DNA from 2 places in the Haloimpatiens massiliensis genome. Region 1 is predicted to be linked to the other one. Evidence: a T-box and tRNA genes for the amino acid it is inferred to sense, from the RefSeq annotation. Region 1 holds a T-box; the other holds one or more tRNA genes.
What was found. A T-box is a leader RNA that pairs with one kind of tRNA and senses whether it is charged. The one in region 1 lies ahead of argS (arginine--tRNA ligase), so its partner is inferred to be a tRNA-Arg.

Region 1 (9,716 bases):
TTGCTCTTTTCTTTATTTCACTGCTATTTAATACCTTCATAATTAATTCCCTTGTTGGATTTATACATACAGGATATCCTACTAGCTGAAACATGGAAAAATCCCCTGAAGTATCACCATAAGCATAACTTTCATTTAAATCTATATTGTATTTTTCTACAAAGTCCATTATTGCTTCTTTCTTACTAATACTATCCCACATAGGTGTAACTTCCCCAGTATATATGTCATTTTTTATAGTATATACTGCACCTCGGTAATCGTGAAATCCATGTTTTGAAGCCATTTCCCTTACTAATTCCACAGGACTTCCTGATATAGTTATAATTTTATGACCTTTTTCTTTGTGCCACTTTATTCTATCTCTAGTGTAAGTATACACTCTATCTCCCTTTTGTTCTACTACCTTTTTTGCTATAAATTCAATTTGGGATTTATGCATTCCTTTTATAGCCTCTATATATATATTTGCTACTTTTAATAAATAATTATCATAGTTTCCCCTTCTATTATCCCATTTTAGATATTCTGGTCTCACCTCATTATACCATTTTTCAGGCTTTATTATTTCATATTTTACAAGCTTTTTAAAAACTTCTGATATTAAACCCTCTCTATATAAAGTTCCGTCTATGTCAAAAAAAGCTGCTATATTTTTTTCCATGCCTACCACCTCTTATAAATTATTTTTACCATAGATTTAAAAAAATTATTAATTGATTCTTAATATATAATAGATAACTTACAAATTATCTATTATATATTCTCTTATATTACTTAATTGATTTAAAGAAAGCAAATAAAATTCACAACCTAATAAAAAAATATTATCTTGATGATTTCTAACCCACTTAACTTGACATAAGCACCAGAATGATGGTTTATTTCCAACCTTCATTAAAAATGATATGAAATCCCCCTCATTAAGCTTAACGATACTTTTAAAACATATGCCAGTTTCAGATATATTTATAGCACTTAAAATAGGTCTCCTTCCATCAAAGTTTTTATATATACTTTCATTGTTCACTAACGGATAATATAGTTCTTGTTTAAAATCTACTCTTATATATTTTCTCTTTTCATAAGAATTTTTATTAATAAAATTACCTTTCATGTTTCCCCTCCCAATAATTTATTGCCATACTTATCATTATAATATGGTATTGACAAAAAATGAAGTTAATGATAATATTTTATTGAGAACTATTTTCATTCGCATTTACCCGACAATTATATTCTATGTTGCTTCCATATTATGCAAACTGAAGTAACTGTAGTTATACCAAGATAAATACTTTTAATGTTTAGGTAAAAGATTATCTAAGTATTAAAATCACTTGATAAGGAGGTCACAGTATGTGTTTATGTGATTTAAAGCCTGGTAAAACAGCTTATATTAATAATATTAGTGGAAATGAAAAACTTACAAAGAGACTTTTAGCTTTAGGTTGTATAGAAGGAACTGAGGTATTGTTAAAAAGAACCGCTCCTTTAGGTGATCCTCTAGTAATTAATTTTAGAGGCTTTGACTTAGCTATAAGAAAAAAGGATGCTAAAAATATAATAATTAAGGAGGACTAAACACCTGATGTTTACTGCAGCTTTAGTAGGCAACCCAAATGTAGGTAAAACTACTCTTTTTAACTCATTAACTGGTTCCAATCAATATGTAGGAAATTGGGCTGGAGTTACCGTAGAAAAAAAGGAGGGTTTTTTAGACTCTAATTTTAAAATTGTAGATTTGCCTGGAATATATGCTATGGATACTTTTTCTAATGAAGAAAAGGTATCAAAAGATTTTTTATTAAATGGAAATGTTGACGTTATTATAAATATAGTAGATGCATCAAATTTAAATAGGAACTTATATCTAACTACTCAGTTAAAAGAATTTAATATACCTATTATATTAGTTTTAAATATGATTGACGTGGCTGAGTCTAAGGGAATAGAAATAAATTACTCTATACTTTCTAAAGAATTAGGAGTTATGGTAATACCTATATCCGCCTCTAAAAACAAGGGCCTAGCTGAGGTGAAAAATGCTCTTTTAAAATCAAGTTTTAAAAATTATATTTCAAATTCAAACTTTAATTTTAGTAGTGAAAAAAAAGCCTATGATTATATAGGTACCATTTTGGATAAATGTCTAAAAAATAAATTTAATAATACTGAAACTATATCAGAAAAAATTGACAAGGTCCTATTACATAAGTTCTTGTCCTATCCAATTTTTCTGATTATATTTTTCCTTATATTTAAATTTACATTTAGTTGGGTTGGACAACCTTTATCTGATTTACTAGATGATGGCTTAAACAAAATTTTAATTCCAAAACTAGGTTCTTTATTATCTAATTCAAGTCCATGGTTTAAATCATTATTGTTAGATGGTATTGTATCTGGTGTAGGTTCTGTGGTAGTATTTTTACCAATTATATTGGCCTTATTCATAGGCATATCCTTCTTAGAAGATAGTGGCTATATGGCAAGAGCTGCTTTTATAATGGATAAATTCATGAGAGCCATGGGCCTTTCCGGAAAGGCCTTTATACCTCTTGTAGTAGGTTTTGGTTGCTCTGTTCCTGGTATTATGTCTGCTAGGACCCTTGAAAGTGAAAAGGACAGAAAATTAACAGCTCTTTTAGTACCTTTAATGTCCTGCAACGCTAGATTACCAGTATATGCTCTTATGTCCTCAATATTTTTCCCAGGTAAGCAAACCACAGTTATATTCACATTATATCTCATAGGAATCTTCCTATCCTTTATAATTGGACTTCTATTTAAAAATACTTTGTTTAAAAAAGATGAAGAACCTTTTTTAATAGAATTACCTGAATATAAAATGCCTGAGCTTAAAAATCTTTTTAATCATACTTGGGACAAGGGTAAGGGTTTTCTAAAAAAAGCTGGTACCATAATTTTCTCTATTTCAATTGTAGTTTGGCTTTTGTCTAACTTTAATTTTAATGGAATGACAGATATTAATAGCAGTTTTTTAGCTTCCATTGGTAGGTTTTTATCACCTTTATTTAAACCTCTTGGCTTTGGAACTTGGGAAACCTCAGTTTCCTTACTTACTGGACTTATGGCTAAAGAAGTAATTGTAGGTAGCATGGGTGTAATATACGGCGGAGATTTAGCTACTATATTGCCTTCGTATTTTACTCCAGTATCTGCCTTCAGTTTTCTAGTATTTGTACTTTTATATACACCTTGTATTTCAACTGTGGCTATAATGAGAAAAGAATACGGAAGAAAAATGGCTATATTTTCAGTGGTATACCAAATTTCACTAGCATGGATTATTTCATTTTTAGTATTTAACGTAGGTAAACTATTGTTTTAATTTTAAAACTTTCTATTATCTAAAATGTAGTTTTCTAATAAGTATTTATCCATATAATATTAATGGTTGTTATTAAAACTATTAATTTGGTTTATACTAAAATTGTAACCTATAAATGAGGTGTTTTTATGGAAATATTAATAACATTACTACTAGTTTCTATAGCTTTCTATTTCTTATATAAAACCATAAGAAATAAGGCAAAAGGAAAATGTGACTGCAGTTCCTGCTCTTCTCACTGTCCTTATTATGAAAATAAACATATAATTAGGCCGGATGAAAAACATAAAGAATAATCATAAAGCCAGAGTTGGTCTCTAAATTAATTTTAATAACCCGCTCTGGCCTTTAATATATATTATTTAATATATTAAATATATATTTTTTATCTCCTTTACCTTTGTTTAACATATTTATTATTTTATATGCCTGCTTCTTTTTCATTCTGTGAAAATTACACTCTACTGATATCTCATTTTTATTTAAAAGGAACTTTAAATAATCTATCTGCCTTTTATTTGCTAAATTATTTCTTATTAAACTAGTATCTTTATCTATTCTATATACTAAATTAAACAAATATGGTAAATCTAAAACATCTTCATAATTATGGAGTAACATTACATTCCTTATTTTTCCATCTCCCGTATTCAAAAATTTATTATACAGTTGAACACTTTCTTCCCCTGTAATGGTATCTTGACGCTGTATACCCACAAATTTTTCTACAGTTTTAAGATTGCATCTATTTATACCTAATTGTTCATAATATGGTCTTATTATTCTGTATAAATCCATATGATAAACAGGAACTCTAAAATTTATAAAATACTTGTCCATTCTATTTGTAATAAAGGGCTCATCAAATGCGATGCCATTATATGAACACCATCTAGTAAATCTTTCTACTTCCTCTTTAAACTTTAATAGTATGCTATTTTCTTCATTTAATTTTTCTGCAAAAAATTGCTTTATTTTAAAACTATCGTTCCCTGTAAAATAACCTATGGATATCAACATTATATAATCCCTATCCTTATCAAAACCAGTGGTTTCTATATCATAATAACACATGCTTAGCATATTATACTTTTTTAATATATTCTCATTTATATGAATCTCATTTTCATATTCCTTAATAATCATAAGTGGCTCCTTAAAAATTTCTGTAAAATAATTTAAAAATCTATTTGTACCGTGGTTATTTACCTTTATATCCTACCTATTAAAGCAGTATATAAAGGTATTTAATCCACTAGATATTAATTTATAAATCTCAATTGCAATTTAACTACATTTTTTCTACTGTTGAAATTCCTAGTAAATTTAGAGCATTTACTATAACTGTACAAGTAGCTTCAACCATTTTCAATCTAGCATTCTTAGTTTCTTCATCTTCTGCATTAGCAATGCTATGAGAATTGTAGAATTTATTGAAAGCTTTAGCTACATCCACCACATATCTCGTAACTATAGAAGGCTCTAACTTTTCTATAGAGTTATCTATAGCATCTTTGAATCCACCTAAAAGCTTAATTAACTCAAATTCTTCTTTAGAATTCAATTTAGAATAATCTACCTCTGAAGAAGCATTTCCTAACTTTCTTAATATACTCTTACCTCTTGCATAAGTATATTGAACATAAGGACCAGTTTCTCCATCGAAGTTAAGCATTTCTTTCCAATCAAATACTATATCTCTTTCTCTGTTGTTCTTTAAATAAGTGAATATAACTGCACCTATTCCTATGTTCCTAGCAACTTCTTCTTTATTTTCTAGTTGAGGATTCTTAGCATCTATTACTTCGAGAGTCTTTGTAACTGCTTCATTTAGTAAATCTTCAAGAAAAATAACCTCTCCTTTTCGTGTAGAAAGTTTTCTGTCAGCAAATTTTACAAGACCAAAACCTACGTGAACACAGTCTTTAGCCCATTCATTTCCCATAAGCTTTAAAGTAGTAAATATTTGCTTAAAGTGAAGAGCCTGCGGTGTTCCAACTACATATATATTTTTGTAAAAATCATAAGTTTTCTTTCTATAAATAGCCGCTGCCAAATCCCTTGTAGCATATATAGTAGCACCATCAGATTTTTTAACAATACATGGAGGCATGTTATATTCATCAAGCATTACAACTTTAGCTCCATTACTTTCTGTAAGAATTCCCTTATTATCTATTTCCTCTACCACTGCGTCCATTTTATCATTGTAGAAACTTTCTCCTGCATAAGAGTCGAATTCTACTCCTAATATATCATAAACATTTTTAAATTCTTTTAAACTTAAATCTCTGAATCTCTTCCAAAGAGCTGTTTCCTCTTCTGCTCCATCTTCAAGCTTTTTGAAATATGCTCTTCCTTCATCATCTAGTGAAGGATCCTTTTCTGCTTCTTCGTGAAACTTAACATAAATTCTTAAAAGTTCTTTTATTGGTTCTTTTTCTAAAGCTTCTTCATTTCCCCACCTTTTATATGCAGAAATTAATTTTCCAAACTGAGTTCCCCAATCACCTAGATGATTTATTCTAACTACATCATAGCCTTGTGAAGAGAGTATTTTATAAAGTGAATTTCCTATAACTGTAGTAAATAAATGTCCTACATGGAAAGGTTTTGCTATATTAGGAGAAGAATACTCTACCACTACTCTTTTCCCTTCTCCTTCATTTGAAACTCCATAGTTTTTTCCATCATTTAATACTTTTTCTATAATATCTTTAGCAACATTACTCTTTTCTAAAAAGAAATTTAAATAAGGTCCTAAATTTTCTACCTTTTCAAATGCAGTCTTATCTATTTTATCCTTAAGCTCTTCTGATATTAAATTTGGAGCTTTTCTAAAGGTTTTTGCCAATTTAAAACATGGAAATGCATAATCACCCATATCTGACTTTGGTGGTATTTCAATTAAAGCCATTATATCTTCTATTTCCATATCTACATGAGCTTTGATTTTTTCTGCAACATAATTTTTATAATCCATATATTATACCTCCATTTTAAAATTTATATAAACTAAAACTTAGGTACATGAAAAGAAATAACAAGTCAAAGATGCTAGTATATTTTGTGTCAGACAAGGAAGCAGGTTCCGCCTTTAGTAGGACTATTGGCGGGTTCTGCTGACGCAGTATGACGCAAAATAGACTAACATACTGACTTACTATTTATTTGAATGTGCCTTACTCAAATATAAAAATCCGCCTCTACATTACTGTAGAGACGGAATATCCGCGGTACCACTCTAGTTGACTACTATAATTAGTCCACTTAAAAATTTAACGCTTAATGCGACTTACCTTACTTGAAATATATTTTTCCTTTTGGGTAGTTTCTCCAAGACTCTCTTCCTTTTTTATCTTCTACAGGTCTCACACCATCTCCTGCTCGCTTGAAGTTAGATTAAAAAAGTACTCTTCTCTTCATAGAATTTATATATTCGAATTTACACTACATTATATTACCATATATAAGCTTTTGTCAAGGGTTATTTAGAATTCTGATGGAGTTAATTTACTGTAGGAAAATGAACGATAGAAATCACCCTGAATAAAATAAAGATTTGAATTAATAAAAATATATAACTATTCTATCTCATATTATACCATGATTTCATATTTATGTATCAAATAATGACCATATTATTTAGTTTCACATGCCTATTATTGACCTTAATGCATTGTATAATCCAGTCTTTTGACCTCTGTCAATAGCCGTCAGGCTGATATCATACGGACTCTTAGATTTATTTGCTGAACATCTTAATTCGCTGATTAATTTATCCTGTATATGCTCTTTGTTTTCTCTCTTTTTCTTAATTTTTTGAGCCATCACAAGATCATATATTTTGCCGCCATTTTTCTTATATATTAATAATTTAGACATCTGAGATACTCCTATTTTACTCCAGCCTCTTGGTCTACTACTTAATCGTTCAGAAAATATATGGCTAATATGGCCTTCGGCACTGCATCCTATTATTTCATAACCTTTATCAGCTTTTATTTCTATACCATCCCAGTTATTTAGGATGTAACGTTGAGCTTCTTTTACTGCTTGTATTTTTGTTTCATTTTCAGTTAAACTTATTATTTTTTTGAACACTTTTCGTGTTTCTTCTCTATCGGGCCAATCTATAGCATCCTTTAATTCTTGTGCAATTAATTCATTATTTAAGTGTGCTGTTGCAGTTCTTAAGTATTTACTTAAATGATAAGAATCCAGTACAAATTTACTCTTTGGAATCCAATTTACTCCTTCACGTATCCATGAAGCACCATCACCAGATAAATATATTGTTTCGATAAAATCAGTATTATATTGATCATAAATATAATTTGCTACTTCAAGCCATAAATCTTCCGATTTTTTATACATGCCACCAAAATAACGTAAATTTTTCAATACTTTTCTTGCTTTGCTGCTTTTATCTTGATCAATGCCTTCATGTACATATACTAATTTAGGCATAGCTATATTTCGCATATTTTGCTTATTATTGTTATTATTTTTACTTTGAAGATGTACATGATCTTCATCCGCTTCTACATACAATATTCTAATATTTCTTTTTTTAGATTCCTTAATTTTAGGTTGAACTACATCAACATTATGTATTTTATCCATAACAGCTTGTTTGCTTATTTTATCAGTGTAAGATGCCTTCTCACCTGCTTTTCTATAACTACTTTCTAACGCTTCTTCAATTGCATTAATAACAACATCTGAACTCACTCTATCGTGAGGTTCTATTCCACTAACGCTATCAACAAGATACTGTCTTTTTCCATCTTGTTTAGATTTAAAATACGTTCTCTTATAATTTATCATTCCAAAACTAGTCAATAAACTTGTTTTGTCTTTTCTGATTATCTCATAATATTGTTTCCTTATCCCGCTGCTACGCAGATAATCATCCATATCCTTCAAAACCTCTATCAGTATATTTCTACCTAGTTCAAATAGATTTTCTTTTAAATCTATAATCAAATCAGCAATATCCTTTCTTTCACAAACAAAACTTTTTATCTCTTTTTTAATTTCTTTTACCCCAAATTCATTAAAATGTTGTATACTATTATACATAGAAGATATCAATCCTTTCTAATTTTTATTTGTTTCTCAACTTATATTTTAGTAGGATGATATCTTCTTTTCAACTCTATATGGAAATATATTCTATTTCTAATTCCCTACAATAACTTTACGCTAACTAGAATTCTCCATCTTTTAGTACCTGTTTTAATTTTTCTCCAGAATCTATTAACTTTTCCTTTTCTTCTTTGTTTAAAGGCACTTGTATTATTTCCTTCACACCACCTATTCCAACTATAGATGGTACACCTAAATATACATCATTCATGCCGTATTCACCCTGAAGCAAAGTGGACACTGTAAGTATAGAATTTTCATCTCTTATTATAGCCTCAACTATTCTCTTTATAGCTAAAGCAACCGCATAATAAGTTGCACCTTTTTTCTCTATTATCTCATAAGCCGCGTTTTTAACATCCTCTGCAAATCTATATTTAAAATTCCCATTACATTTTCCACAGGAAGCACTACAATAGTCTTCTATATTAACACCTGCTATGTTAGTCAAGCTCCATGTGGCTATTTCAGAATCACCATGTTCGCCCATTATGTAAGTATGTATATTTCTCACATCTATTTTAAAGTGTTCTCCCAATAGATATCTAAATCTTGAAGTATCTAGAACTGTTCCTGAACCTATAACCCTTTCCTTTGGAAACCCTGATAACTTGTAAGTTATATATGATAAAATATCCACTGGATTTGAAACCACTAAAAGTATAGAGTCAGGGCTATATTCAACCACTTCTGGAATTATGGTTTTAAATATCTTTATATTTTTATTAACTAAATCAAGCCTAGTTTCTCCTTCCTTTTGTGCTGCTCCTGCTGTAATTATAACTATATCTGAATTTTTAGTATCCTTATAACTTCCAGATTTTATTTCCACTGGTTGAACAAAGGAGGCCCCATGAGCTAAGTCCATAGCTTCTCCATGAGCCTTCTGCTTATTTATATCTACCAATACGATTTCAGAAGCTACCCCGCCTATCATTAAAGCATAAGCGGTAGTTGCCCCTACAAAACCAGCTCCTATTATAGATATCTTAACACCTTTTTGCTTCATAAAATTGTCACCTCCATAATTAAGTATTTTTAGCCTTGAGCATAACTCTAAGGCCTTGATATCACTAGCCCCGTAGGGCTATTTTTTTTTAATCACTCAAATATATATCATAGGATTTCCTCACATTTTTGTCGAATTATACTATATTACCACACATAATATAAAAACAATAAGGAGGAAACCTCTATGTACCAACGTCAA
Region 2 (22,828 bases), on a different contig from region 1:
AAAACTATTAATGATCTATTAGACAAGCCTTATGAAGAAACCGTTACAAAATTAGCTTCAGGTTTTCCAGTAGGCGTTGGAAAATCAGGATGTCTTTGTGGAGCTGTCAGTGGTGGTGTAATGGCATTAGGAATGGTTTATGGTAGAGTGCATGGGGATAAAATGAATGAAAGAATGTTTCCAGTAGCAGCTTCATTACATGACCATATAAAAAAACTATATGGAAGTACTTGTTGTAGAGTTATGACTAGAAATTTTGAATTTGCTTCACCAGATAGAAAATGTCACTGTGTAAAAATAACTGGAGAAGTTGCAGCTTTTGTAGCAGAGAAATTTTTAGAAGATGAAGAAATAGCTAAAACTATAAAGAAGGACTAGGTGATTAAAATGGAATTTAACTGGATTCAGACTTTAACTTTTCTTGTAGCTTTTTTAATCATAGGGTATGGAATTAAGAAAAGGGTGCCTGTATTTAGTAAGTATTATATTCCAGCTCCTTTAATAGGGGGATTAGTATTTGCTTTAATTATTATGCTTATAAGTAAATCTTATACTATTAAATTTACATACAGTTTTTTACCTGTTTTTGTGGCAGGGTTCTTTGCTTCTATTGGAATGAGGTTTGATTTAACCACTATATTAAAAAAGGGAATAAAGTCTCAAATGTTATACTTTGTAATAACCATCATTATAGCATTTTTTCAAAATATTGTAGCAGTGCTTATTGGAAAAGTATTTGGAAGATCTTTTGCAGAAAGTTTAGTGGTGGGCTCTATTAGTTTAATGGGGGATCACACTTTAGTAAAGACAGCTCCAAATTATTTAAAAGCAGGCAAAGCATATTTACCTCAAATACAGGGTATATCAATACTTACATTGTATATAGCTACTATTGTAGGAGTAGTTCTATTTTATAAAATGAAGTCAAAGGTAGATATGTCTAAGACAGTAAAAATACCTGCTCCTAGCTTAAGCCCCATGGAATTTTTAAAATATATGTTTTTATTTTTAATATGTATAACTTTGGGTTTATTACCAACTCAATTAGGAATAGGTAACTACATAAATCCTGCAGGAGGCGGGTTTCTTGCAGGCGTTTTTGTTAGACAATTTATAGATGGCACTAAGATTTCAAAAGTAGAGGTGCCGCCGGTAAATATTTTAGGAAACTTCTGCCTTTCAATGTTATTGGTGACTAATTTTGCCATATTTAATTTAACTTTAATAAAGAATGTTTCAGTATTTAGTTTAGTGGTGCTTTTGAGTCAATTTATAATTTTAATTTTATTTGTTTATTACGTAGTTTTTCGTATGTATAAAAAAGATGTACTAGCACTTTATGCTTCTGTAGGCTTAATAGGATTTAGTTTGGGTATGCCAGCTAGCACTATGTCTTCAATTCAAGTTTTCACTGAAAAGGATGGGGCAGTTCCATTGGCATTATTTACAGTTCCGCCAGTAGGAGCATGGCTTATTACAGTAGTTAATCCATTTATAATAAATTTATTTTTATAGGAATTTTCAACTGTTGGTATAAAAAATAAACAAAGAAATTATATATAAAAAATATGATATTATTATTCTAAGTAAAACATTAAGAAAACGTATATAAAACGAAAAAATATACAAATACGTATATAGTGATATATAGATTATAGTACTAAAAATAGAAGCTGTGTATGAAATAAATTTTCACATACATGGCTTCTTTTTTGTATTATTTATGATATAAAATTTTTATAACTATTTTCAAGTTTGTTAAAGGAAATCGCTTATATATATAGAAGATTTAATGATATAAGGCACATTCAAATAAATAATAAGTCACAATAAGTCAATTGAGTATGCTAGTCTATTTTGGGTCATACTGAGTCAGCGGAACTAGCTTCCTTATACTAACATTTTTGACTTGTTATTTCCTTTCATGTACCTAAATTAAAATATAGGGATAAAGGGTGGTAAATATGGATATTTTAAAATCTTTAGTTGTAGATTTGCCAGAGGATGTTAAGAAATATGTAATGTACGGGGATTTTACTAGAGCAAATAAGTTAATAGATATATACGAAAAAAGAAATATATCCGATTTGTTAAAGCAAAGATTAAATTACCAAAGGCACGTTATGAATATTATAAAAGAAGAGTATATATATTCTTCTGAAGAAGCTCTAAAAATGTGCTGTGAAAAAATAAAAGATTTTTCTATGGAAGAGCTAGAAAACTTAAAAGATGAGAGATTTGCTGATTGGGTATATATAGATGGCAAGGTTATGTTTCACAAAAGATTTTTAAATACAATTTTAGGCGTTTGTCCTGAAATTGCTAATAGAACATTAAAGAAGGACAAAAAAGACCAAAATGATGAAAAAAAGCAACAGTTACTAGACAAAGTTGTAAATGAAATAATAGAAAAGGGACATAAAAGTTATTTTATACATATCAAAACAGGTATAAAGCTCAATAAAGAGGCTGTAAGAAAAGGTGAAAAAATAAGAGTTCATTTGCCTATTCCTAAGCCTTGTAAACAGATAAAAAATATTAATATAATATCCACTAATCCAAATGGTGGTTTTATAGCTCCGGAAGATTGTCAACAAAGAACAGTATATTTTGAAAAAAACGTTCAAGGGGAAGAAGAATTTACTGTAGAATACTCCTATGAAAATTCTATGGAATACAATAATTTAGATGCTTCTAGAGTTTTTAAAAATCAGCCAGATTTTTATACAGGTGAATTATCTCCTCATATAGTTTTTACACCTTTTTTAAAGGATTTAGCAAAGAAGATAGTTGGAGAAGAGGTAAATCCTTTAATAAAAGCTAGGAAAATATATGATTATATAACTACCAATGTTCAATATTCTTATGTAAGACCTTATGCAGGCATTATTAATATACCAGAATATGCTGCTTATAATTTAAAAGGCGATTGTGGAGTGCAGGCACTTTTATTTATAACTTTATGTAGAATATCCGGAATTCCTGCAAGATGGCAATCAGGCCTTTATGTAAATCCACATTTTATTGGCTGTCATGATTGGGCTCAATTTTACATACAACCTTATGGATGGATTTTTGCGGATTTGTCCTTTGGAGGCAGTGCCCATAGGAAAGGAAACACAAAAAGGTGGAATTTCTATTTCGGAAATTTAGATCCTTTCAGAATGGTTGCCAATTCAGATTTTCAAGGTGAATTTGTGCCAAGTAAGAATTTTTTTAGAATAGATCCTTACGACAATCAAGTTGGGGAAGCAGAGTATTTGGATAGGGGACTCTCTTCTAAAGACTTTAGTAGCATAATGGAAATAATAGATGTACACGAAATATAAAAATATCGTGAAGCAATACATTGAAGAAAAATCTGATTTTAATTCCGTAATAAATGTGTAATTTGGGACTGTTCACAATACGCCAAGAACTTCTAAATGTCCCACAGTTAAAGCCCCTAAAGCTTTCAAACTCACTCGTTCCTCGTTCAAACATGAAAGCTTCTTAACGGGCCTTTAACTGTGAGACATAAGAAGTTCTAGGGCTAGTTCAATAGTCCCCAATTCCACATTTATTACTACATTAAAATCAGATTTTTAGTTTAATATGTTTATGGTTGGAGAAGAGAAGCCTACTAAAGGATGATTTTCCTCCACTACGTTACGGAAAATCTTTAATTTATAAAACAAATAAAAAGGCTCCCATAATCTTTTTAGGCGTAGCCTTTCGTTTAGAACTTAAATGCCGGTTATTAATAATATTTTGACTAATTGGAAGATACAATTAGTCACTTTAATTAGGTACTAGTAAATACATAATTATTAAAATAAAATATTGGATAAAATTTAATATATTTTACCATAATGCATTGGCTTGTATAAATCTTAGCTTTAATATTTAGACTGGCTGCCGCCAATAAAAGCTTGTAAAGGCTTAAAAGAAAAAGCTATAATTATTCGATTAATAGTGTAATTATAGTTTTTATTATCAAATTATTGTATTTATATATTTTTTATTTAATTAAAGATTTTCTGTAGCATAGCGGAGGAAAATCATCCTTTAGTAGGCTGTCTCCCCCATAAGTAATGTACGTATGAACCGAAAAATCTGTCTTTAAGGTAACAATAAATATATTTTTTTAGACTATTGAGCTAGCCTTAGAAATTCTTTGTTTTCAAATTTCAATACCCGTTAAGAAGCTTTCATGTTTGAGCGCCGTTAGAAGCGAGTTTGAAAGCTTTAGGGTATTAAAATTTGAAAACATTAGAATTTCTTGGCGTATTGCGAACAGTCTAATAAAATATATTTATTGTGGACTTAAAGACAGATTTTTCTTATGACATTTGCTTCACAATATATTCTAAGTGAATAATTTATAAATTCCCGTAGTGATCATACACACTACCATAGCAATTCCCGTAGGAATTAAAGCAGAAGCCCAGGTCCACTTTGAGCTGCCAGTTTCTTTTTTGATGGTCATTAAAGTGGTAGCACATGGCCAGTGTAAAAGACTAAATAGCATCACATTTATAGCCGTAAGATAGTTCCAGCCGTTGTTTAATAGAATTTGTCTTAAAGATTCGATACTTTCAAAATCTATCATGGAACCAGTAGAAAGATAACACATAAGAAGTATAGGCAATACTATTTCATTAGCAGGGAGACCTAATATAAAGGCCATAAGTATAAATCCATCTAGCCCCATAAGTTTTGCAAAGGGGTCAAAGAAGGAAGCCAAATGGTTTATAATACTTAAGTCACCTATATATATATTTCCTAGTATCCACGTAAATGCTCCAGCAGGAGCAGCAATTAAAATAGCTCTCATTAAAACAAATATAGTTCTGTCTATTAAGGATGTATATAATATTCTTCCTACTTGAGGTTTTCTGTAAGGAGGAAGTTCAAGTGTAAAACTGGAGGGAACTCCTTTTAATAAGGTTTTTGAAAGAATATAGGATACAAGCAAAGTAACCATAACACCAACTATAACCATGAGAGTTATAAAAATAGCAGGAATTATTTTTCCAGAGGATTTCATGGTTGCGGCGAAGAAAACAGAAGAAATAGCTATTAATGTTGGAAATCTTCCATTGCATGGCACAAAGTTATTAGTTATTATAGCTACTAATCTTTCACGTGGAGACTCTATAATTCTACAGCCTATAACTCCAGCAGCGTTGCAACCTAACCCCATGCACATAGTTAAGCATTGCTTACCATGAGCGCATGCTTTTTTAAATAGATGATCTAGATTAAAGGCCACCCTTGGTAAATAGCCCAAGTCTTCAAGTAATGTAAATAAAGGGAAAAATATAGCCATAGGGGGAAGCATTACAGACACTACCCAAGCTAATGTCCTGTAGAGGCCTAATACTAGAACACCATGGAGCCATACAGGAGCATTAATTTTAGTAAACCACTTTGTTAGCATATGTTCAAAGCCAAAAAGAGCTTTAGCAAGAAGTTGTGATGGCACATTGGCGCCTTCAATGGTAATCCAAAAAATCAATGCTAAAACTAATAGCATAATTGGAATTCCAAATTTCTTGGAAGTTATGATATCATCGATCTTTGCATCTCTAGAGAATTTCTTATGGTCCTGCTTTACATATTTATTTTTTATATATTCAGCTGATTTATAGTTTTCTTCTGTTATATATTCTCTAATTTTTTCCTTGTCTATATTTGAAATGATTTTTTTAGATTCTATAGTAAGCTTTTCTAAAGAATTCTTATCTATATATTGGCTCATGGAGTTAAAAAAGCTTTTATCTCCATCTATAAGTCTGAGTGATAACCATCTGGAATTGATAAAGGGTACATTTTCTTGGCATATAGGCTCTAAGGTTTCCACTAAATTTTCTATAGAATCCACGTAGCTAATCTTTTTTTTATTAGAGTTTATACTTTTTTCTGGTAAATTGTATAAAGTCTCTTTTAAATCTTCTATACCTACATTATTTCTAGCTGCAGTTAGAACTACAGGTATTCCCAGTTCATTTTCTATTTCATTAGCATCTATTTTTATGTTTTTCTTTTTTGCCTCGTCTATTAAATTTATGCACAAAACTACATTATCTGTCAGCTCCATCACCTGAAATACTAAATTTAAGTTTCTTTCAAGGCAGGTAGCATCCACAACTACAACTACTGCATCAGGTTCTCCAAAGCATATAAAATCTCTAGCCACTGTTTCTTCAACAGAGGACGCAAATAATGAGTAGGTGCCAGGTAAATCCACAAGTATAAACTCTTTTTCCTTATATGAAAATTCTCCTCTGGCATTGGTCACGGTCTTTCCTGGCCAGTTACCTGTATGTTGATGGAGTCCTGTTAAAGAGTTAAAAACAGTGCTTTTTCCTGTGTTTGGGTTGCCAGCTAGGGCAATTATATATTTGTTTTTCTCTCTTTCAACTTTAAACATATCTTTCATAGAATTTTTACCGGTAGATTGAAAAGTAAGACCCATATAAAAACTCCTTTTTACATTAATAATAAATAGAAGATTTTTTATTGCGAAAATCAACTTAGTATTAATTTTAAAAAATAGCATTGATTTGGTAAAGTCAGCATTAATTTAGCAAACACAGTATTGATTTGACAAATTTAGCATATAAATTTTATTTTGTTATAAATCTAAATAATGCTTAAATTACTTTACATATATAAGCGAAGCCTCTTCTTTTCTTAAAGCTATCATAGCCCCTCTTATATCATATACAGTAAGATTGTCTGCAGGACCTTTTCGTATGACTTTTACCAATGCCCCATTAGTTAAACCAAGGGCTAACATTCTTTCTCTTATAAGTCCTTTAGAACATAAAGATTTTACTTCGGCTACACATCCTTCTGAAACATTACAAAGTACGTTCATTGATTATTACCTCCATTTATATAAAGTTTAAGAAACCGCTCCGATAGTGGTTAATTTAATCAAGTCTAATTAAGTTAACCTAAACTAACTTTCACAATATATATTATGGAATGGCCTTTAAAGGTGTTACTAATATAGTATATAAATAAAATGATATCATTAAGGGATTATTTTCATAGTAGATTGTTTAAAGTTAGGATTTATAAGTGGTCAGTTATAAATAATTATTAATGAGTGACAAGCGATAAGTTATAAATAATAAATTGAAAATTTTAGGCAATTAGTTGAAATTGGCAAGTGGTAGGTTTCAGATAATAAGTTAAGGGTTACCATAGGCCACATTAATATTTGATATTTGAACTTTTATATTTTTTACATGTAGTTATATGTTTAGGAATTTTGTCATAGGATTAAGTGATATCTTTAAAGGGAAGTGATTAAATGGCTAAAGAGGAATTTTTCACTTTTAGGCAGTATATGCAAAAGGAAGGCAATGCATTAACAGCTTCGGCTGAGGACTACTTAGAGATGGTGTATAGATTATCCTTTGGAAATGGGTATACGAGAATTGGAGATTTAGCAGAAGCATTAAATGTTCAGCCACCATCTGTCACAAAAATGATTCAAAAGCTTGCGGAAATTGATTTAGTTAAATATGAAAAGTATGGGATAGTTATTTTAAGTGATAAGGGCAAAACCATAGGAAAGTTTTTATTAGATAGACATAATACTATTGAGAGATTTTTAAATTTACTACAGGTTTCAGAAGTTTTAGATGAAACGGAAAAAATAGAACATACTATAGATGATGAAACTCTTTTAGGTATAAAAAAGTTAGTTAAATTTTTTGAAGACAATGAGGATATAAAAATAAAATTCATATCCAAATTTTAAATTACGAATTGGATATAAGATCATATAATTAATCAATAAAGCATTTTATTAAAATGTTATAAATGCTTGTTATTAATTATTATTTGGAAAGTTATGATTTAAGAGGTATTTTTAATATGAATATATAAGATATTTTTCAGAATTTATAATATGAGTAATAAGAGTAAGCTAGGTATTGATAATTATACAGTATCTCTTACTCTATTTTTATGTGATTGCAAAAGAAATTAGTTTTATAGAAAATTTGTGAAAACTTCCGTTGCTTGTGTCGGTAGTAGTTAACTTAATAGTAAAATCCAGCTGTTATGAATGTAGATATATAAATTATCATTGCGAATGGTAACAAATAACATTTAATATGGAATTTCGTTATCAATTGAGAATAATTATAAGTGAATTAAAGCTTGAAATGCCAGTACAACAGTGATATATTAAAAATAATGTTATTATCAATTGAAACAAAAATGATAAACATGCATACAATATTATATAGGATCTATATAACTAAAAGTGAGGTATAAAAGATGGAAAGGAATATTATTGGGGGTTTAAATTCTAGTGAAGTAAAGAATCTTCAAGAAAGGTATGGATTAAATGAGTTTGTAAAAGAAAAAAAAGCTAGTGCCATAAAAAAATTCTTTGGGGTATTTAAAGAGCCTATGTTTTTATTATTAGTGGGTACAGCCATATTGTATTTATTATTAGGAGATGCTCAAGAAGCTTGTATAATGTTAGTGTTTGTAGTGTTTGTAGCTTCCATAACCTTTATACAGGAATGGAAAACAGAAAAAACTTTAAATGCACTAAAGGAATTAACAACTCCAGAAGTTATAGTACTTCGTGATGAAGAGAAAAAGACTATAAAGAGCTTTGAACTTGTACCAGGTGACATAGTATATTTAAAAGAAGGAGAAAGGATACCTGCTGACTGTGAAGTTTTAGAAGTATCTAATTTTTCTGTAGATGAATCTGTTTTAACTGGTGAAGCAGAACCAGTTTTTAAAGTTGTTAAAGAGGAAGAATTAGAAAATAATTCTTGTGAATATTGGAGAAAAGATAGAGTTTATGCAGGTACTTTAAGTATATTTGGTACATGTACTGCTAGGGTTGTAAATACAGGATTTAATTCTGAATACGGAAAGATAAGTAAGGCAGTCAGTGAGGCCAAAGAAGAATTATCTCCACTTCAAAAGAAAACACAGTATTTAGTAAAGTCACTTGCTATAGCTGGATTTTGCTTATGCTTATTGGTTATAGGACTAACGTATTTATATAATCACAATATTATACAAAGCATTCTTTCAGGTATAACTTTAGCTATGGCAATAATCCCTGAAGAATTTCCTGTAGTTTTAACTGTATTTTTATCCTTAGGAGCCTTTAGATTGGCTAAAAATAATACTCTCATGAGAAAAATTTCTGCAGTGGAGACCTTGGGAGCTGCTACAGTTTTAGCTGTAGATAAAACTGGAACCATAACTAAAAACTCCATGGAAGTTAAAAAAGTGCTTTATAAGAACAATATAATTAATATAGAAGATCTAAATGATAAGGAACTTAGCAATTTAATGATAAGATCTTGCCAGCAGGATCCATATGACCCTATGGAAAAAGCTATAGTAAATAGTGCAAAAAAGTGTATAAATAGTATGAAAGAATTGGGGGAAAATACAAAAGATTATATTGATAATATGGCAAAATCTAAAGATAGTAAGGATTTTGGTTGTCATATAGAAATAGTTAACAAAATACCATTTGATCCCAAAACAAAAAGAATGGCTAATATATATAAAGAAGATGAAGATAACTTCTATGTAGCGGCTAAGGGCTCACCAGGGACAATATTACCTTTGTGCAATCTTAGTAGGGAAGAAGAAAAAAAAGTAGAGAAACATGTAGATAAAATGGCTGAAAAAGGCTTAAGGGTACTAGCTTTTGCAGATGGACATAGTAGAGAAGTTAAAGACGATTTAGAAGAATACACTTTAGAGTTTAAGGGTTTAGTAGGACTTCAAGATCCTCCAAAAGAAGGGGTAAAAGAGGCCATAAATTTATGTAGAGAAGCTGGCATTAGAGTAATAATGATAACAGGAGATTATAGTAAAACTGCTATGGCTATAGGAAATGAAATAGGGCTTTCATTCAATAATTGTGCTATAACTGGAGAAGCAATGGATTGCATGACAGATGATGAACTATGTGAAGCTGTAAAGGGATGCGATGTATTTTCACGTGTGGTTCCAGAGCATAAAATGAGAATAATAAAGGCTTTAAAGAAAAATGGAGATATTGTAGCTATGACAGGAGATGGCGTAAATGACGCACCAGCCCTTAAGAGTGCGGACATTGGAGTTGCTATGGGTAAAAGAGGAACGGATGTAGCTAAGGAAGCTGCACATATGGTATTAATGGATGACAATTTTACTACTATAGTTAAGTCAGTTAAAGATGGAAGAAGAATTTATGATAATATAAGAAAAGCTATGGTTTATATAATGATAATTCACATTCCAATTGTTGCATTAGCATTATTTTCACCTATTTTTAATTTACCTCAAGTGCTTTTGCCTGTGCACATAGTACTTTTAGAGCTTATAATTGATCCTACTTGTTCATTGGTATTTGAAGGAGAAGAGGCAGAACGAGATATAATGCAAAAACCGCCAAGATCTCCAAAGGAACCTTTAGTTACAGCAGGTATGTTATCTAAAGTTTTATCTCAAGGGATAATAATGTTTTTAGCGTCATTTCTTCCATTTCACTACTTAGTAGATAATGGAGTTCATGTAGATGCAGCTAGAAGTTTCTCGCTAATTACATTAGTTATGTCCAATGTAATCATGGTTTTGGTAAATAGATCTAACACTGAATATTTGATTCACATATTTAAGGAAAAACAAAATACTGCCAGATTAGTCGTGAATGCTCTTGCTTTAGTGATGGTTTTAGTTATAGTGTATGTTCCGATATTTCATACTATATTTAATACTAGAAGTTTAAATTTTAATATGTTTTTGTTATCTTCCTTAACAGGAATATTAGCAGGCATATGGTGGGAAGCAGTAAAATTTATAAAAAATAAAAAGACAGAAAAATAAATTTAAATAAAATTTGGAGCTCCTTTTTGTGTTAGGATAGGTTATTAAAACTTAAAACCTTATACTGAAAGGAGCTTTTCAGGTTATTTAGATGTTTCTATGAATGTATAAATAAAATTATGATATTTCCAATATAAGTATTTTATTCTATAAATTAGGTGTAATTGAATAATTGACAAAAAATATAAAGTGTAATAGAATAATAAAGTGATGACGTAACAATTATATATGTGCTCGTAGCTCAGTAGGATAGAGCAGCGGTTTCCTAAACCGCGTGCCGGAGGTTCGACTCCTCTCGGGCACACCACGATAAAGCCTGTAACATTAATGTGTTACAGGCTTTAAAATTACTTTTAGTATAAACGATAAGTGTAAAACATTTACTAGGATTATTTTCAAAATTAATATGAATATATTTTAAAGTAGATAAATAAAGGTTATAATATATATAATAGAAAGAATAAAAATCAGTATTTTCGGAGGTGTATGGAGTGAATGAAAGGAAATTAGAGTTTACTATTTTTTGTGTTGAAAGCCTGGCAGAAAGCTTGGGAATAAATGCTAAAAAAGTATATAAACTAATTAAAGATACAAATGTCTTAGATGACTATATCATACCATGCTACGAATCATTACACTCTCAAAGTAAACACTATATAGTACAGGATTTAATTGAGGTATTGAAGGAAAGGGGAGCATTGAGTTGATAGTATATCATGGTTCTTACTGTATTGTAGACAATCCTCATGTATCTTTTTCAAGGGATGCTTTAGATTTTGGTAAAGGTTTTTACGTAACGAGAATTAAAGAACAGGCAATTAATTGGACAAATAAATTTAAAAGAAGAGGAAAGAATGGATACTTAAATATATATAAATTAGATATAGATAAAGTTAAAGAAATATATAAGGTTAGAGAGTTTTTAAGTTATGATATAGAATGGCTAGATTTTATATTAGGATGTAGAGCAGGAAGTAATATTTATTTACAATACCACATGGTAGTAGGTGGGATAGCTGATGATCGAGTATATAATACAATAGAACTTTATCAGGATAATTTAATAGAAAAAGATGAAGCGTTGAAGAGACTACAATATTATAAACCTAATCAACAAATTTGTATTATTAATCAAGAAATTATTGATAGGTATTTAAAGTATGAAGAAAGTAAGGAAGTGTAGAATATGTTAGCAAACAAAACATTACTGCAATCTTTATATAAGAATATAATTTTAGAATTCTCCAAGAAAACAGGTAAGGATTTAGAGGAAAGTATGGATTATTTCTATAAATCACAAACTTATGAATTAATAAGTGAGGGAGTGGGAGATTTGCATTGTAAAGGCGTTAAATACCTAACAGATGAATTAATGCTAGAGTATGGTATTAAAAGTCATAAAAGCTATCCTAATGACTTAATTCACTAACACTAATCGAAAAAATTAATGTTGTATTATATGTTAAATATAGAGAATTGGTTTCCTAAACCGCGTGCCGGAGGTTCGATTCCTCTCGGGCACACCAGTTTACTGTAAATATAAGAGTAATGCTTGCAAGGATTAAAAGAGTTAGTAAGTTTTTTACTAGCTCTTTTTATTTTTTTGAATGCTTAATATGTTGATATTATAGTCCGTAATACTATAAGGAAATATAATTGAAATAATAAATGAAATATTTTACAAGTAAGTCTTTACAGAGTAAAAAAACGATGTTAAAATAATCTTAACGTTAAAATGTTTTTGACGTTAAGATTATTTTAATGATAAGTAGGGGGAATTTATCATGGAGACAAGTACTATAAAAGACAAAAAACTTATTAGTCAGCTATTTTTATGTAAAAACTACACGGTTCTATTAATAGCTAATTTTGTTTCGAGATTTGGAGATTCTGTAGATAGTATAGCTTACGGATGGATGGTTTACATGCTTACAGGGTCAAAGATTTTACTAGGAAGTATCTTTGCAGTAAATGCCATACCCAACATAGTTTTTGGGCCTTTTGCAGGTGTATTGGCAGACAGATTGGACAAAAGAAAATTAGTAATAATGAGCTATATAGGAAGAGGGTTAATTGTATCTGTAACGGCACTGTTATTTTTAATGGGAAAACTTCATGTATGGCATTTATTTTTATTTACCACATTAAATTCTACATTGGAAACTCTTATGTCTCCAGCCGTAATGTCTATAATGCCATTGATATTACAGAAGGACCAATTTCTTTCAGCAAATTCTTTTGCTACTTCTGCATATAAATTTGCAGAACTTATAGGTACTGCTTTAGCTGGAGCAATTATTGCCTTATTTGGCATATCAGGAGCAATTTTTATAGATGCAGGAACATTTTTCTTTGCAGGTTTTTTAATGATTTTTATGAATTTGCCTAAGGATGAAGTGAAAGCAGAGAAAATGAATATTAAAAATTATGTTGAAGACTTAAAAGTTGGCTTTATATATGTTAAAGAAAATAAACTGATAAGAAATGTATTAATTTTATTTGCCATAATTAATTTTGGTTTGTCACCTATTTCAGTATTGCTACCGGTGTTTACAAAAGACATACTAAAAGGTGGCGCGGAAACATTAAGTTATATTGGTGTGGCTATTTCCTTAGGAACCATATTAGGTGGATTAATTATAGGGAAGTTTGGTTCCAAGGTTAAAATGACTTTATTAATAATAATAGGATTTTTCGTAATGGGTATAACTTACGCATTGATGTACTTACCTGGTAATATAGTGGGAATTGGGCAGTCAGTTACCATATTAACTATATCATGCTTTTTCGTATTTGGATTTGTAATGCCGGTAGTATCAGCTCCTATTCAATCATACTTTATGATGAATACTGAAAAACAGATAATAGGCCGCGTAAGCTCTTTTATGGTAATGATAACTTATGCTACAATTCCTTTAGGTAATGCATTAACGGGAGTAGTAACTGAATATGTATCTATGTCGTTGTTATTTCTGATTATGGGGATCTTTATATGTTTAGTATCAATATCCTTAAAGGTTTTTAAAATTTTGGAAACTGACAAAGCTGTTTAATGATTGTACAATATAGATATAATTAATTAAATTAATGTATAATAGGGTAAGAGGTGATAGTAAATGTCTGATAAAAAGGTTCGTACCCTAACTACTATGGAAGAAATAAAGGCTATTTCAGATCCATATAGATATAGAATTTTAAAATGTTTTTCAGATATAAAAAATCCAGCTACAGTAAAGCAAGTAGCAGATACATTAGGCGAAGTTCCAGCTAAGGTATATTATCATGTAAAAAAACTAGAGAAGGTGGGAATATTAAGACTTTCTCATACTGAGGAGATAAATGGAATTATAGCTAAGTATTATGAGTTGGTAGCTGATAGTTTTGATATAAAGAGTACTAAAGAGGTGGAGGAACCTATAAAGAAACTTATGTTATCTGAGAGCCAAAAAATAATAGCGGAAGTCTTTGATAATGCTAAGGCAGAATTTTTAAATCAAATAGATAAATACTCCAATGTAACTACTAAGGGTGAGGGAGACGTTAGGGCTGCTAGTATATATTGCAGTGATGATGAACTTTTAGAGTTCAATAATTATATAAATAAATTTATTGATAAACACCAAAAGGCGGGGGAAGATAAGGAAATTAAAAAATATAATGTATTTTTTAATTTATACAGAACAGTGGACTAAGTAAAGAAAAAATAATTAAAAAGGACTATGTAGTTGAAGTAAATTATATATTCAATTACATAGTCTTTTATTTTGCAATTAATCCTCTAAAAATGTATTTAAAAATACTTTTAGAGGGTTCTTTTTTATAACAAAATTTACTTAAATACATCTTACATGTCGACTTTTGATATAATATTACATATATGATAATATTTTGAAAAAATAGAATAATTTACAAAAAGGCGAAAAGATGCTATAATTATGTTAAAAGATATGATAAAAGAATAGAAAATATGATAAGGATTTAAATTTGTTTTAGGGGGAGAGCCAATGTTAGAAGATGGCAGAAAGAATTTAACAAAACAAATAGAGGAGGTGAGAGGTTTATTAAATAATTTAGTATGTAAAAGAGATAAAATAGGACTTGATGAACAAATACTTAGGGTAAGTAGGCAGTTAGATGATTTAATTGCCACCTATATGGGTTAGTTAATTTAATATAAGTTTTTCTAAGAATGGCGTTACTATTAAGAAAATTTTTGTTGAGTTTGAGAGTAAATTAATAAATATTTTTATTAAAATTAGTAGCAAAATATGATAAGATTCAGAATAACTTAATAAGTTTATGACTATAAATTATAAAAAGTGTAATATTAAACTATTAAGGCACATTCAAATAAATAACAAGTCAGTATGCTAGTCTATTTTGCGTCATACTGCGTTAGCAGAACCTGGTGATAGTCCTACCAAAGGTGGAACCTGCTTCCTTGTCTTATACAAAATATACTAGCATCTTTGACTTGTTATTTCTTTTCATGTACCTAATATATATAAATAATAATTAATACATACTTTAAGGAGAAAAATTCTATGCAAAATTATTTTATGTATGAAGCATTGATGGAAGCAAAGAAAGCATTAGAACTAGATGAGGTTCCTGTTGGAGCCATAATAGTTAAAGATAAGAATATAATAGCCAGAGCACATAATTTGAGGGAAACATTAAATGACCCCACTGCCCATGCAGAGATTTTAGCCATAAGGAAGGCTAGTGAAATTTTAAAGTCTTGGAGATTAAATGGATGTGAAATGTATGTAACTCTAGAACCATGTCCTATGTGTGCAGGAGCCATAACTGCTAGTAGAATCAAAAGAATACATATAGGTACTTTTGATCCTACTTTAGGGGCTTGCGGTTCTGTTATAAATATAGTTCAAAATCCACACTTGCATACCATGATAGATGTAAGTTGGATATATAGTGAAGAATGTAGTGATTTACTTAAGGATTTTTTTAAGAAAAAGAGAAATTGTATATAATTCCACCGCATTGTACCTTTTTGAGGTTTAATCATATTAACCTCATATTTTATTTTGTAAATGCTAGCTTTAAAGTTAGCATTTATATTTTTGATAGAACAGGGAAGAATATTTACGAACAACAGAAATATTTAACAGTTGGTAACAGGTGTTACGGATTAAATCAGTGTTAAATAGTAAAATAAAGTTGAGTTAAATACTCGGAATTTTATTTGTGGGAGGTAAATATTATGAACAAACATTTTATAAAAAACATAGATTTTGCAAAACCGTTAGAAATGGAAGCACTTGTGGATTATCAAGAAGGAAGAGTTATAAGTAGAACTTTAGCACAGGGAAGACCTTTAAGTGTTACATTATTTGCTTTTGATAAAGGCGAGGAAATAAGTTCCCATTCAGCTGGTGGAGATGCTATGGTTTACATATTAGATGGTGAAGCTGAAATAACTATAGGAGAAGAAAAGTTCAATGTTAAAAAGGGAGAAACTATAGTCATGCCTGCTCAAGTACCACATGCATTGTTAGCCACAGAAAGATTTAAGATGCTTTTGACTGTGGTATTTAGCTTAGAGTAAATAATTAATATTTTAGTATAATTAAATTTAATATTAACACTTTACTGTCAGATTATAAAAATTTGAAAGTAAGGTGTTTTTTATTTTATAAGACCATAGGAAATATGTATACATTTTGATAATTTAACTTTAAATGAGCAAATTTCATAACAAATTATGGAATAAAAATAGACATTCATAATATCCTAGTGTATTATATTTCTGTCAGAAAACATAAACAAAGGATGAATATAAATGTCTACAGAAAATAATATACCATATAATAAAGAGATTAACAATTTCATAATTAAACTTGGATTATCATTATATTTAACACTGCCTCAATTAAAACATGTTTGTGAATTTATCTTTGCAGCCGTAGGTCGTGGGTATGATGGCAAAGTTATTCATATAGCTGAAAGTTGCTATCAGAGTACTTATAGAACATCCATAGGTCAATTTTTATCCAAAAGCCCATGGAATGAAGATTATATTTTGAGAGCATTACAAAAGTTCGCAGTTAATAAAATTTGGCAGTTATCTCGTGATACAGGAAAGCCTATTTATGTGATTATTGATGATACTATCTGTAAGAAGACAAAGCCTTCGTCACGGGCTAAAAATCCTATAGAAAAGTGTCAATTTCATCAATCACATTTAGAAAATAAAAAAGTCTATGGACACCAAGTTGTAGGTGCTTTACTACAATGTGGCGATGTTACAATTCCTTATCAGCTAACGCTTTATGATAAGACTAAAGTCGATAAAGACAATAAAAAATTTACTAAGATTAATATTGCTGTAAATATAATATCTTCATTACCCGAACCACCTATTCAAGGTTTCGTCTTAGGGGATAGTTGGTATAGTGCTGAAATAATTATAAAAACAGCAAAGGCAAAAGGCTTTGAATATATAGGAGCGTTAAAAACTAATAGAATTATATACCCAAAATGCTCGCGCATGAATCATAAAATTAATGGTTTTGCCAAAACTATAAACAAGGAAGACTTTCACCTCGTAACAGTGAATAAGCACTCTTACTATGTTTATAGATATGAGGGCAAAATCAATGGTTTTAAAAATGTTGTAATTCTTATTAGTTATCCTAAAGAAGCTCTCTATAATGAAAAAGCATTAAAATCTTTTATATCAACAGATATAAATCTCACAACAGAAGAAATACTTTTTCAATACCGTGAACGTTGGACAATTGAAGTATTTTTCCGTCAAAATAAGATGGAATTAGGTTTTGATAATTATCAAGTTCGTGGTGAAAAAGCCATAAAGAGATTTTGGATTTTAACTCAATTGACTTATCTTTATTGTACTTGTTGCATAAGCACAGATTGTTCTAAATTTGGAGAAGGTTTAAAAATAGCTCGTAAACAATCCCAACAAGAAGTAATTGCTTGGGTATATTCTCAATATAAAAAAGGAGTTAGTTTAAATGCTATTTTTGATACTCTTAAATTATCACACAATAAGTGTGCTTAAGTAATGTAAAATAATGTAAGTGTTTTTGCTCATTTAAAGAATTTAATATATTGATGGAAATTAAGGTAATAAAGAACTGTTAACCTTCCATTTGAAAATTAAGTTAAAAATTAAAGTGGCTAGATAAAGGCAAACTTTTGTGATAAAATTAAACTGAATATTAGAGTAATAATTTTGGAGAGTTGTCCGAGAGGTCGAAGGTGCATCACTTGAAATCCACTCGGTCACTTGCTTTAACTTCTACGCTGGCTTGGTGCATTAAAATAAAATATGGAGGCGTATCGAAGTGGCCATAACGAGCCTGACTCGAAATCAGGTTGTCGAGCAATCGGCACGTGAGTTCGAATCTCACCGCCTCTGCCATGAGCCTGTTTGCGGTTAATGTCTGCAACAGGTTTTTCCTTTTTTTCAGCCTTCTACGCTCTCTTTGGAGGGCGTTAATGTCGCTGCAACAATACACAGCGGTGTGAACTGTATAGACGAACACATAAGAAAACCCTCCAAACTTCACGGGTTTGGAGGGTTTCTTCAAATAGTTTAGGCATAGGGAAAGAACCGCTAAAGTGTCGTTTTTTCTTTGGCAGGTGAGTTTTACCGCAATCACTGATTGACATCGAAAACACTAATCATTTAGGGTTTTATTTTTTTCATAATTTTGCTTTCCGATCAAAGCGGCACCTATAGCTCCATTAAATTGAGGATAATTTGCTTCATGGATATCACACAATAATTCATCCTCCAAAGCTAAACGCAGGGCTTCATTTTTAGCACCGCCCCCGGTCATCAAAATATCTCCGTTGGATTTATATTTTCTGGCAAGTTTAGCTATACGGTTTGCCATGGAGCGATGCATTCCTGCCAAAATGTCGTTACGACTTTTTTTCTGTGCTAAAAGAGAAATGACTTCTGTTTGTGCAAAAACTGCACAGGTACTATTGATTTGACAGGGGTTTTCACTTTTTTTAGCTAGAGAAGCAATTTGATCAATTGAGGTTTCCAACAAATCAGCAACCACTTCTAAAAATTTTCCGGTACCGGCAGCACATTTATCATTCATTGTAAAATTGATAATTTGTCCGTCAGCATTAAGGCTTATAATTTTGCTGTCCTGCCCCCCAATATCGATTAAAAGACGAGGACATATTCCAGAAGGGGATGTTAGTTTCACCCCCTTGGCATGGGCGGTTATTTCAGAAATTGTACTATCGGCGACTTCAATATTTCGTCGGCTGTAGCCAGTAGCAGTAATTGCTTTAATTTGATTTTGATTAATACCGGCTTCTGTATAGATGTTATTCATGAGTGTTTCAGCGGTTTTTTCACAGTCTATCCCAGTGGGCAGTACGGCTGTGGAGATTATTTCTTCGTCCTTTATCAGTGCCGCCTTTAAGTAAGTTGATCCTGCATCCATTCCCAAAAAATAGTAATTCATTCTATTACCTCCTTTGTTCAAGCATTTCTATAAATGCTTCCAATCTTATTTTGACCTGCTCCAAATCCTCTATAGAAAAATCTGTTTCTATCCTTAAAACTGGTATATTATACTTTTGTGCTAGTTTTTCAACTTTTGACAATTCAAAATCATAAGGTGTGCACCCGCGAAGAACATGGTAGATAATTCCCTCTGCCTTAGTTTGTTTCACTCGTTCCCCTAATTTCAACATAGCATCGTCCATTTGCTCAAAGACAGGACAAGTGCATGCTGAAATATACCGTGCTGCTAACGCTCTTAAAATACCATCTGTGCTGTAATTATCCGGCACAACTGGATCATAAAGCATTCTTCCCGACATACAGGTTTCATCACCTACAATATGAGCTCCAAGTTTTTCAAGCAAAAACGGTATTTTAAAGTTAGGAAACATAATCGGTGAGCCGGCTAAAAAAACTCTGACCTTTTTACGCTTTGCTATGGGTATTGATTCTTTTTTACGAATCAGTATCTGGTTCAGTTTTTTGAGTTGCATCGTCCATTCTTCAATGTTGGCATAATTGTAACTGTTAACAATCGCAAAAAATTGACTACCTTTTAGCAGAGGATGATCAGCGGCAAGCAATTGAGTCAGTAGATAAACCTCATCTTGTGCTTCCCGAATCATTTTATAAGCTTTTATTAACTTTTTATTGGACAGTTTTCTGCCTGTAAGACTGGACAAGGATTTGGTGAGAGCAATTAGATTTTTATAATCATCATCAAACCCTTTCACAGATTTATTTGTAGAAATCGGCAGAGGAATAACTGGCAATTTTTTTGCCAAAATATCAGCACTCTTTTTTTTCCCGTCACAGGTGAGTGGCAAAATCACAGCTTTACATTGCTTGTAGATAGGCAGAATATTCATAAATTGAAATCCTACTGATGCCTTTATAACTGGACAGGCATCTCTTGGTACCAATTCATCTCCAAGCATTGCTGCTACATTGTGTCCGGAGCATAATCGCATGGGTGTATAGCCAAAGGCATATATCAATTCATCCGGCACCATTACGCAATAGCTTCCTATATAGGTGTTTGGATTTTCAGAGAAGTCTGTAAAAGTGTTTTTAAGTATATTTGTAAAATAAGTCATCTCCTGCAAGTCGTTCGCATTATCCAGTTGATTCAATGTACCACTGGAAATACGCACTACGTTTCGCTTAAATCTTTCTAATGCTTTTTCATTCATATTGGCACCTCCTATTTAATCTTTCTCTTTGATGATAAGAGCTTTTTACCGGCTACGGTATAGGAAAGCACATCCGGTTCAGGACAGGCTTCAATACATTTCATGCAGTAGATACAATCGGCATGAACAAAATTTGTTTTGCTTCTGTCATCAAAAATTTCCTTAATATCCATAGGACAATTCTCGTAACAAGCTCGACAATGGGTGCATGCTGATCCTTTCTTTTTAATTTTACCCATGCTGATTTTATTTGCGAACCCTCTTAAGGTACCCAGCGGGCAGATTTTACAAAAAAAGCGTTCATTGAAAAAGCAAAATCCTGTGATAATTCCCATAAGAACAATATCCCATATTTTGAGGTTTGGGCTGGCTATCGCAAGGTCAGGTCGAAGATAAATAATAGGCCTGACTCCCAATACAACGGCATTGGCAATAAATCCTGCCAGTACTAGGTATTTTATCGGTTTTAAAATACCTTTTGTTTTTGGAGAAAGGTGTATGGACGGCAAACGAAATCTCTTTCTGATACGGGATAAAAGTTCTTGATAAAAACCTAACGGGCAGATATAGCCGCACCATAAACGCCCGAACAGCAAGGTGAAAGCAAGGCTTACCAAGAGAAGAACTATGCTAAATCCCTTAATCCAAAATATGAAAAAGAGGGCGGCAATCAGCAAGCATAGGAAGCGAGATAAGGTAATTTTGTTATTTTTCATTTTTTTACCTCCTGTCCTAATATAGGCAGTTCTCGGATTACTTTTCTTTTTCTTTGGTATGAAATATAGACAGTAAAAGCGGTCAGCGCGGCAATTGCTATAACGCTTAGCATTGAAAAAAGCGAATACCCTGTCTTTGCTCGCAGGGACATAACATTTTTGTTTCTAAACCCCTGCTTTAATTTAAAAACAATCAAAGACAATAGGGCAATTACTACAGCAGCAGTCCGCAAGCGCTTTATTGCATTGGGCGGTAGATGCTTCTTTGCGTAAATATTTAAGCGTAAATTAGCTTGTTTTAATTGATGATACATATAAACACTCCCTTTCTATTTCGTGCTACTTTGCAGATGGCTGCCTAAGCAGTTCCGCAAAAGCCTCAAGTCTTATTCTTATTTGTTCGGTGTCGGTATCCGTGTAATCTGTTTCTATTAAAACAAAGGGAATACCATTATCAATACATATTTTTTCTACTTGTTCCGCTTCATAAGCATAGAATAACTGCCCTTTTAATAAATGATAAATAACCCCGTTACTATGTTTTATTTCTGCTGCGCTAACAGAAAAGGTATGGCTAATATCCTGTTTAACCGCTTGATAATGGATTTCATGTAATTGGTTGTACAATAAATTTACAGGCAAACCTTTTGAATTTAATAAAGTATCATAATTACAGGGCTTTGGAATAGCACAATGGTTTTGATATTTTTTAAGGCTCAAACTTTGAAGAATAGAAAGCAGCTTCGTATTTGGAAACAAAATTGGTGAGCCAGTAAGAAGCAACAATGAGCTTTTAAGATTTTTAGGATACCTTTCTGCCAGATGCTCAACCTCTATACTCCATTTCTCCAAATCAGACACCATATAATAAGTCTGACGAATGAAGGATGTAATAAATGTAGGGCAGCTTGATTCCTCCAGTTTTACTAACGCATGGTATGCATAGGTTATTGCTTCGGCATATTGCAGCAATTCTTTTGCAGGAACAGCTTTTTGAACAGCCTGTTGCAATGTGTACCATACTTCGTTCTGTTCATCAATAAATTGATCAGAAATTTCTTTTGAAAGAAATATGTTTTGCTCTGTAGAAAGGACGTTAAACTTGGCCTCCGACAGAAACGGCAAAGCTTTACGGGCGGTAATATTGTGCACAGGCATCACCACCGTTAACTGCTGTTCCTGAGGGTTATATTCCGAAACTAGTAAGCTAAATGCTGATTTAATAATAGGATCGGAAATTTGAGGAAATACTTCCTGCACAGCAGAATTACCCTGATATACCCCCCCAAAAATGTAATGTGTGTTTATGTTTAAGGCACGTATATAAATATCTGGTATACCCGTATCTATAACAACAATATTAGGAATATCTGAATTGATTTTTTTATTCCAATACTCTTTCCATACATTCAAAAAATAAGACATAGACATATCAGAAAATTCTTTACTTAGTATAGAATTTACTGATTCAATTTGCTTATGTTGTATGTCGTTCATTCTAATAATCCCCCTTCTTATATCTCGTGTATTTGCTTTATCTTATT

Region 2: it encodes a tRNA-Arg, which carries the amino acid that the T-box ahead of argS (arginine--tRNA ligase) is inferred to sense. The anticodon was not compared.

The regions. Positions count from the first base shown of each region.
Region 1 covers NZ_LT854640.1:1,139,454-1,149,169, forward strand. The annotation lists gene C1715_RS13655 (HAD-IB family hydrolase) at 1-664, opposite strand, end outside; gene C1715_RS13660 (PilZ domain-containing protein) at 743-1,117, opposite strand; gene C1715_RS13665 (FeoA family protein) at 1,360-1,584, shown strand; gene feoB (ferrous iron transport protein B) at 1,592-3,355, shown strand; gene C1715_RS13675 (FeoB-associated Cys-rich membrane protein) at 3,484-3,651, shown strand; gene C1715_RS13680 (ribonuclease H-like domain-containing protein) at 3,704-4,501, opposite strand; gene argS (arginine--tRNA ligase) at 4,647-6,338, opposite strand; T-box leader at 6,571-6,790, opposite strand; gene C1715_RS13690 (ISLre2 family transposase) at 7,007-8,440, opposite strand; gene C1715_RS13695 (L-lactate dehydrogenase) at 8,568-9,515, opposite strand.
Region 2 covers NZ_LT854638.1:72,766-95,593, forward strand. The annotation lists gene C1715_RS05170 (C-GCAxxG-C-C family protein) at 1-378, shown strand, start outside; gene C1715_RS05175 (sodium/glutamate symporter) at 388-1,515, shown strand; gene C1715_RS05180 (transglutaminase-like domain-containing protein) at 1,965-3,329, shown strand; gene feoB (ferrous iron transport protein B) at 4,349-6,460, opposite strand; gene C1715_RS05190 (FeoA family protein) at 6,644-6,865, opposite strand; gene C1715_RS05195 (metal-dependent transcriptional regulator) at 7,307-7,759, shown strand; gene C1715_RS05200 (cation-translocating P-type ATPase) at 8,284-10,857, shown strand; tRNA gene C1715_RS05205 (tRNA-Arg) at 11,088-11,164, shown strand; gene C1715_RS05210 (DUF3791 domain-containing protein) at 11,349-11,564, shown strand; gene C1715_RS05215 (DUF3990 domain-containing protein) at 11,561-12,040, shown strand; gene C1715_RS05220 (hypothetical protein) at 12,044-12,286, shown strand; gene C1715_RS05225 (MFS transporter) at 12,642-13,910, shown strand; gene C1715_RS05230 (ArsR/SmtB family transcription factor) at 13,974-14,549, shown strand; gene C1715_RS05235 (Spo0E family sporulation regulatory protein-aspartic acid phosphatase) at 14,862-15,020, shown strand; gene C1715_RS05240 (nucleoside deaminase) at 15,402-15,851, shown strand; gene C1715_RS05245 (cupin domain-containing protein) at 16,082-16,426, shown strand; gene C1715_RS05250 (IS701 family transposase) at 16,661-17,902, shown strand; tRNA gene C1715_RS05255 (tRNA-Ser) at 18,175-18,265, shown strand; gene C1715_RS05260 (acyl-CoA dehydratase activase) at 18,525-19,334, opposite strand; gene C1715_RS05265 (2-hydroxyacyl-CoA dehydratase subunit D) at 19,339-20,568, opposite strand; gene C1715_RS05270 (4Fe-4S binding protein) at 20,580-21,284, opposite strand; gene C1715_RS05275 (hypothetical protein) at 21,281-21,598, opposite strand; gene C1715_RS05280 (2-hydroxyacyl-CoA dehydratase) at 21,624-22,781, opposite strand.